One region of the Zoogloea sp. genome, then DNA from elsewhere that is predicted to be linked to it. Evidence: predicted binding sites of a transcription regulator. Region 1 holds the regulator's gene; the other holds the start of a gene.
What was found. The regulator LexA, encoded in region 1, represses DNA repair genes until DNA is damaged. The targets are predictions, from matches to a motif close to ACTGTATNTANATACAGT.

Region 1 (3,547 bases):
CCAGCCGGCAGCAGGCGCATGCAGGCCAGCGCGGTCATCGATTTGCCGCAACCCGATTCGCCCACCAGCGCAAGCGTCTGCCCGGCAGGAACGGCGAAACTGATGCCATCCACGGGATGCACGCGCCGGCCCGCAGCGCCCAGCTCCACCTGCAGCTCGCTCACCTGCAACAGCGCCTGATTGTCCGAGTCCAATCTATTCATTCCAAAAAAAACGGACCGCAAGGCGATCCGTTCTGCGAATTCGGGTTGGCCGGCGCCGGACGAAGCCGCAGCGCCGGCCACCTGGCATCAGTGGTGATGACCGCCTTCACCGTGCACATGGCCGTGGCCGATTTCCTCGGCGCTGGCGGCACGCACGCTCTTGACGGTGATGTCGAAGACCAGCGCGGTGCCGGCGAGGGGGTGGTTGCCATCCACAACGACCTTGCCGTCGGCGATGTCGGTGATGCGGTAGACCATTTCGTCCTCGCCATCCTCGCCCACGCGCTCGAAGGACATGCCGACTTCGATGTTGTCGGGGAACAGGGTGGCGTCTTCCACCAGCACCAGCTCCTCGTCGTACTCGCCAAAGGCATCTTCCGGCTGCAGCTTGACCTTCAGGCTGTCACCGCTGTTTTTGCCGTGCAGGGCTTCCTCGATCACGGTGAAGATACCGTCGTAACCGCCATGCAGGTACACCAGCGGGTGCTGGCCGTCGTCGATCACGTTCCCATCGGGGTCGGTAACCTTGTAATCAAGCGTGACGACCGTGTTCTTGGCGATTTCCATTTACATTCCTTGAGTTGAGTTGCTTTATCAGCTGGAAGACTTCGGCGGCATGGCCGCGCGGATTCACATCGTGCAGCACATGCTGCACCACCCCGTCGCTGGAGATGATGAAGGTCGAGCGACGCACGCTGCGCTTGGCGACCCCATCGACCACGCCCGACAACCACACACCGTACAGGCGGCACACCTCGCCATCCTCGTCGGACAGCAATTCCACCGACAGGCCGTGCTGATCGCGGAAATCGGCATGGGTCAGGCAGTCGTCGGGACTCACGCCGATCACCATGCAGTTCTGCTGCTCGAAGTCGGCGTCATGGTCGCTGAAATCAATGGCCTGACGCGTGCAGCCGGGGGTGTTGTCACGGGGATAGAAGTACAGGACCACATGTTTGGACCCCAGCACCGAGGCCAGATCGAACATTTCCATGTCGGCATCGGGCAGGGAAAAGAGCGGAGCAGGCGAGCCTTCGCAAGGCGTTGCCGGCGAGTCGGAGGATTCTAACCGAGCAGCGCTGAGAACTCTACCCGAAGCTTCTTGCGGGCTGACGAACATGGGCATCTCTCCTCCGGGGGCGAATGAGGGCTCTCGGGAGCCCGTAGGGGTTGGGCAAATCTGTTCGTGTGGCTTGGTCTTGTCTGCGAAATATGTCGGCTGCTGTTCCGGATGCCAGCTTGCCACACCTGCATCAGTCAGGAGAAGGCATGCTCTTGAATGGATAGTCCACCGCCCGCCGAGGCTCAAGTCATTTATGGCTGCGGGCTGCAGTTTGTCACGCTTCCCGGGGCCGGCCCCGGCCGGCAAAGGCACGCGCGGCTTGCCATCCGCCGCAACCTGTATAAAATTACACAAGACTCACAGGAGCCCTCCATGTCCGACAATCTCACCCCCCGCCAACAGGAAATCCTCCAGCTGATCCGCGACACCGTGGAGCAGGAAGGGCGTCCGCCGACCCGGGCCGAGATCTGCAGCGCCTTCGGCTTCCGCTCGCCCAACGCGGCGGAGACCCATCTGCGCGCCCTCGCCGCCAAGGGCGTCATCTCCCTTGAAGAAGGCCGCGCCCGCGGCATCCGTCTGAAGGAGGCCCTCGGACTGCCGCTGATCGGGCGGGTCGCCGCCGGCAGCCCCATCCTTGCCGCCGAACATGTGCAGGGCCGCTACCAGGTGGACCCGGGGCTGTTCTCGCCCCGCGCCGACTACCTGCTGATGGTGCGCGGCCTCAGCATGCGCGATGCTGGCATCCTCGATGGCGACCTGCTGGCCGTACATCGCACCACCGAGGTCCGCGACGGCCAGATCGTCGTCGCCCGGGTGGAAGACGAGGTGACAGTCAAGCGCCTGGCCCGCAAGGGCCCCATCGTCGAGTTGCTGCCAGCCAACCCGGACTTCGAACCCATCATCGTGGACACCCGCAACGACCAGCTGGAAATCGAAGGCATCGCCGTCGGCCTGATCCGCAGCGACAGCTTCTGACCCTCCGGCATCGCCTGAACCACGCCATGGCCGCCTCCGCTTCCGCCTTATCCCTGGACCATCTGGTCTGGCGCGGCGATCGGCTGGCCACGCCGGCCCTACCGGGGCGAACGACCGGCCACCCGGCACTTGACGCAGCCCTGCCCGGAGGCGGATGGCCCCTCGCCGCGCTGAGCGAACTGCTGCTGCCCCGCAATGGTGTCGGTGAACTGGGGTTGCTGCTCCCCCTGCTCGCCAGCGTGCCTGCAGGGCGCTGGGCGGCCTGCATCGCTCCGCCCGGCCTGCCCTATGCGCCAGCCCTCGCCGCCGCCGGCGTACCGCTCGAACGCCTGCTCATCGTCCAAGCCGAGAGCCCGGCCCATGCCCGCTGGGCAGCTCGCCAGTCCCTCGACTCGCGCAGCTGCGAGGTGGTCCTGCTGTGGCTGGCCGACGCCGACATGGGCGCCCTGCGCCGCCTGCAGTTGGCCGCCGAAGAAAGCGGCACACCACTGATCCTGCTCCGCCCCGCAAGCGCTGCCCGCCAACCCTCACCGGCAGTGCTGCGGCTGGCCCTCAGCCCCTGCCGAGGCGGCATCGGTATCCACATCCTGAAACGCCGCGGGCCACAACTGGCCGAGCCCGTGAGACTCGAACTCCCCTGGCCGGGCGGTGGCCCACGTCCCGATGGAGGCCTCGAGCCTTGCTCGGCAGCCCCCCGCGCGCCCCAGCCCTCCCCCGTTGGCAAGCATGCTCTGGTGCGCCCTCTACCTGCCCGATCTGCCCCTCCAGGTCTTCACGCGGGGGCGCAGTGATGCCGCCCCGCTGGCGATCCTCGATGGCCATCCGCGCCGCAGGGTGGTGGCCGCGGATCCGGCAGCAATGGCGCGCGGCGTGGAGCCAGGGATTGGCCGGGCCAGCGCACTGGCCATAGCGCCGGAGCTGTGCCTGATCGACCGGCAGCCTGCCCTCGAACACGCCGCTCTGGTCGACATCGCCACCTGGGCCGGGCGCTTCACCCCCGCCATCAGCCTCGCCGCGCCCAACGCCGTTCTCCTCGAGGTGGAGGCCTGCCTGCGCCTGTTCGGCGGACTCGCCCCCCTGAGCCGGCAGATCATCCGGGAAATCGAGGAGCTGGGCTTCCTCGCCCGCCTGGCGATCGCCCAGACACCCCTGGCAGCCCGCTGGCTGGCCCGCTTCGGCAGCGACGATGACGCCAGTGCTCCCCTGGCCGGCAGGCTCGATGCACTGCCGCTGATCGCTCTTGCCGAGGGCGCGCCGGTCGGGCCCGACAGCCTGGACCTGCTCACCGGCACCGGCCACGCCACCT
Region 2 (3,547 bases), on a different contig from region 1:
TGCCGCGCCGGGCCAGCTTGCCGAGGCTCGGCGGAGCCTGGTCGAGCTTCAGGCGGGCCAGGTGGTCGCCCTCGACCTTGGCCTCGATCCACATGAAGATTTCCGTATAGACCGTCTGCGGACAGGCGAAGCCGCAGAACAGCCGCCCCGCCAGCGCGGTGACGAGGAACAGGCCGGTGGCGGCGAGGATCAGCATGATGGCCAGCAGCAGCGCGTCCTGCGGCCATAGCACCAGGCCGAAGAGGTAGAACTTCTCGTGGGGAATGTCGAACAGCACGGCCTGGCGGCCGCCCCACTGGAGCCAGCAAGCCCCGTAGAAAACCAGCTGGGTGAACCACACCATCGCCCAGCGGATCGTGTTGAATCGGCCGCGCACCTCGCGGGCGTGGATCTTTCCCTTCTTGCGGTACAACTCCAGTTTGGCTTCGCGGACCTTGCTGACAGGCTTGTTCATCTGGGTATTCCTCCTGGACCGGGAGTAAATCACCCGGGGCCGGATGGAAACAGATTCAGGCTGTCGCTTTTCCTATAGATACAGATTGTTTTCTGCCCACTGGGGGTGGGCCTGTGGGGGCGAATTCATTCGCCCGCGGAGCCTGGTCAGCCGGCAGAGGGCGAATGAATTCGCCCCCACAACAGCTCCCCCACAACCGCCCTCTACAACAGCAGCCGCAAAAGGAGCCCACCATCAGTCCGAGCCCATTAAAGCAGCGCCCCCAGCGTGGCGACCGCGGCCCGCCCGCGCTCGCCGAGGGGATGGCCGAAGTTGAGGCGGATGCAATGGCCGAACTCCCGCTTGGCCGAGAAGATCGGCCCCGGCGCGATGCTGATGCCCTGCTCCAGCGCCCGGCGGTGCAGCTCCAGGGCATCGGTGCCGCGTGGCAGTTCCAGCCACAGGAAGTAGCCCCCCTGGGGCCGTGCGAGGCGCGTGTCCGAAGGGAAGTGGGTTTCGATGGCGGCCACCAGCGCCGCCTCCTGGGCCGCCAGTGTGCCGCGTAGCTGGCGCAGGTGCTTCTCGTAACCGCCGTGCTTCAGGTAGTCGGCCAGGGCGATCTGTACCGGCACCGTCGTCGCCAGGCTCAGGGACAGCTTCTGGCGCTGGATCGCCGCCGCGTAGCGCCCCGCCGCCACCCAACCGATGCGGTAGCCCGGCGCCAGGCACTTGGAGAAGGACGACACGTGCATGACGCGCCCATTCGGATCCACCGCCTTGGTGCACAGCGGTGCCTCGGCACCGAAGTGCAGCTCGGCATACACGTCGTCCTCGATCAGCGGCACGTCGTGGCGGTCGAGCAGCTCCACCAGCGCCTGCCGCCGCTCGTCCGGCACCCGCGCGCCGGTGGGGTTGGCGTAGTTGAGCATGAACAGGCAGGCCCTCACCGGATGGTGGCGCAGCGCATCCTCCAGCGCCGGCAGGCTGACGCCCTCACGCGGGTGGCTGGGGATCTCGATGACCTTCAGGCCCAGCCGCTCGGCGGCCTGCAGCCCGGCGTAGAAGGTCGGCGACTCGATGGCGATCAGGTCGCCCGGCCGCGTCACCGCCTGCAGGCACAGGTTCAGCCCTTCCATCGCGCCGGAGGTGATGACGATCTCCTGCGGCGCCACCGACGCGCCGTGGGCCAGGTAGCGCAGGGCCAGCTGGCGGCGCAGCTCGTCGTTGCCCGGCGGCAGATCGGTAACGGTAGCCAGCGGATCGAGGTGGCGCGCAGCGGCGGCCAGGCAGCGCCCAAGCTTGTCGAGGGGATAGAGATAGGGGCTGGGAAAACTGGAGCCGAGGGGCACCACCGCCGGGTCCTTGACGCTATCGAGGATCTGGAAGATGAAGTCGCTGACCTCCAGCGCCGTCGAGTGGCCGACCGGGTGGGTCATCTCCGGCTCGGCCAGGCGCTGGCCCAGGCGCGCCCGCACGAAATAGCCCGACTTGGGACGCGCCTCGACGAGGCCGCGGCTTTCCAGCAGCGCATAGGCCTGCGTCACCGTCACCGGCGCGATACCGTTGCTTTTGCAGGCCTGGCGTACCGACGGCAGGCGGTCGCCGGGACGCAGCACGCCGTCGGCAATCAGGCGGGCAGTCTGTTCGGCAAGATCCTGGTAGAGGCTCATGGGCCGGATGGTAGCAGGCCCGCCCATGCTTGCAGCACCCACAAAGCTGTATACAATTACAGCCAAAGAGAGACCATCATGCACCTTCGCTCCGTCACTGCCAGGCACTGCCGCCCCCTCCGCTCGTCCGCCAGAGTGGCCTTCCAGGCCCCTGCAGTGAGCGCCTTCCGATGAGCGGCACTACCGACACCGCTATTCCCGCCTATCTGGCCACGCTCAACGACGTCCAGCGCCAGGCCGCCACCCACGGCGTCGGTACGCCGGAGGGCGACGGGCCGCTGCTGGTCATCGCCGGTGCCGGGTCGGGCAAGACCAACACCCTCGCCCACCGGGTCGCCCACCTGCTGGCCCACGGCGCCGACCCGAGCCGCATCCTGCTGCTCACCTTCTCCCGCCGCGCCGCCGACGAGCTGGCCCGGCGCGTGCAACGCATCGCCGCCAAGGTCTCACCGCGCCATGCCCAGCTGGCCGCCACCGGTTTCCCGTGGGCCGGCACCTTCCACAGCGTCGGCGCGCGGCTGCTGCGCGAATACGCCGGCGCCATCGGCCTCGACGCGGCGTTCACGATCCACGACCGGGAAGACTCCGCCGACCTGATGAACCTGGTCCGCCACGAGCTGGGCCTGTCGGCCAAGGGCAAGCGCTTTCCGCTGAAGGGCACCTGCCTGTCCATCTACTCGGCGGCGGTCAATACCCGCGCACCGTTGAACGACGTGCTGCTGTCCACCTTCCCATGGTGCGCCGAGTGGGCGACCGAACTGAAAGCGCTGTTCCGCGCCTACGTGGCCGCCAAGCAGGCCCAGCAGGTGCTCGACTACGACGACCTGCTGCTCTACTGGGCCCAAATGGTCGGCGTGCCCGAGCTGGCCGCCGACGTGGGAGCACGCTTCAGCCACGTGCTGGTGGACGAATACCAGGACACCAACCGTCTGCAGGCCGAGATCCTGCTCGCCCTCAAGCCCGACGGCCGCGGCCTCACCGTAGTCGGCGACGACGCCCAGTCCATCTACAGCTTCCGCGGCGCGACGATCCGCAACATCCTCGACTTCCCCGGCCACTTCGATCCGCCGGCCCGCCAGCTTACGCTGGACCGCAACTACCGCTCCACGCAGCCCATCCTGGCCGCCGCCAACGGCGTCATCGGCCAGGCCAAAGAGCGTTTCTGCAAGGACCTGTGGAGCGAGCGCGCCTCTGCCGAAAAGCCGCGCCTGATCAGCGTCCGCGACGAGGCCGACCAGGCCGCCGGCGTTGTCGAGCGCATCCTGGCCCGCCGGGAGGGCGGCCTCCGGCTCAAGGCCCAGGCGGTCCTGTTCCGCGCCGCTCACCACAGCGTGCGCCTGGAGATCGAGCTGACCCGCCGCAACATCCCCTTCGTGAAGTTCGGCGGGCTCAAGTTCCTCGAGGCCGCCCACGTCAAGGACGTGCTGGCCATCCTGCGCTGGGC

Region 2: ACE3RX_RS16135 (ATP-dependent helicase) is a predicted target of LexA. The motif match lies at 2,149-2,166, and genes of this name have one in related genera.

The regions. Positions count from the first base shown of each region.
Region 1 is NZ_JAYSDK010000006.1:65,750-69,296, reverse strand. Features, by position in the region: gene ACE3RX_RS05370 (dipeptide ABC transporter ATP-binding protein) at 1-194, opposite strand, end outside; gene ACE3RX_RS05365 (peptidylprolyl isomerase) at 291-770, opposite strand; gene ACE3RX_RS05360 (peroxiredoxin) at 736-1,323, opposite strand; gene lexA (transcriptional repressor LexA) at 1,639-2,241, shown strand; gene imuA (translesion DNA synthesis-associated protein ImuA) at 2,268-3,032, shown strand; gene ACE3RX_RS05345 (DNA polymerase Y family protein) at 2,968-3,547, shown strand, end outside.
Region 2 is NZ_JAYSDK010000027.1:61,726-65,272, reverse strand. Features, by position in the region: gene ccoG (cytochrome c oxidase accessory protein CcoG) at 1-454, opposite strand, end outside; gene ACE3RX_RS16140 (PLP-dependent aminotransferase family protein) at 703-2,103, opposite strand; gene ACE3RX_RS16135 (ATP-dependent helicase) at 2,274-3,547, shown strand, end outside.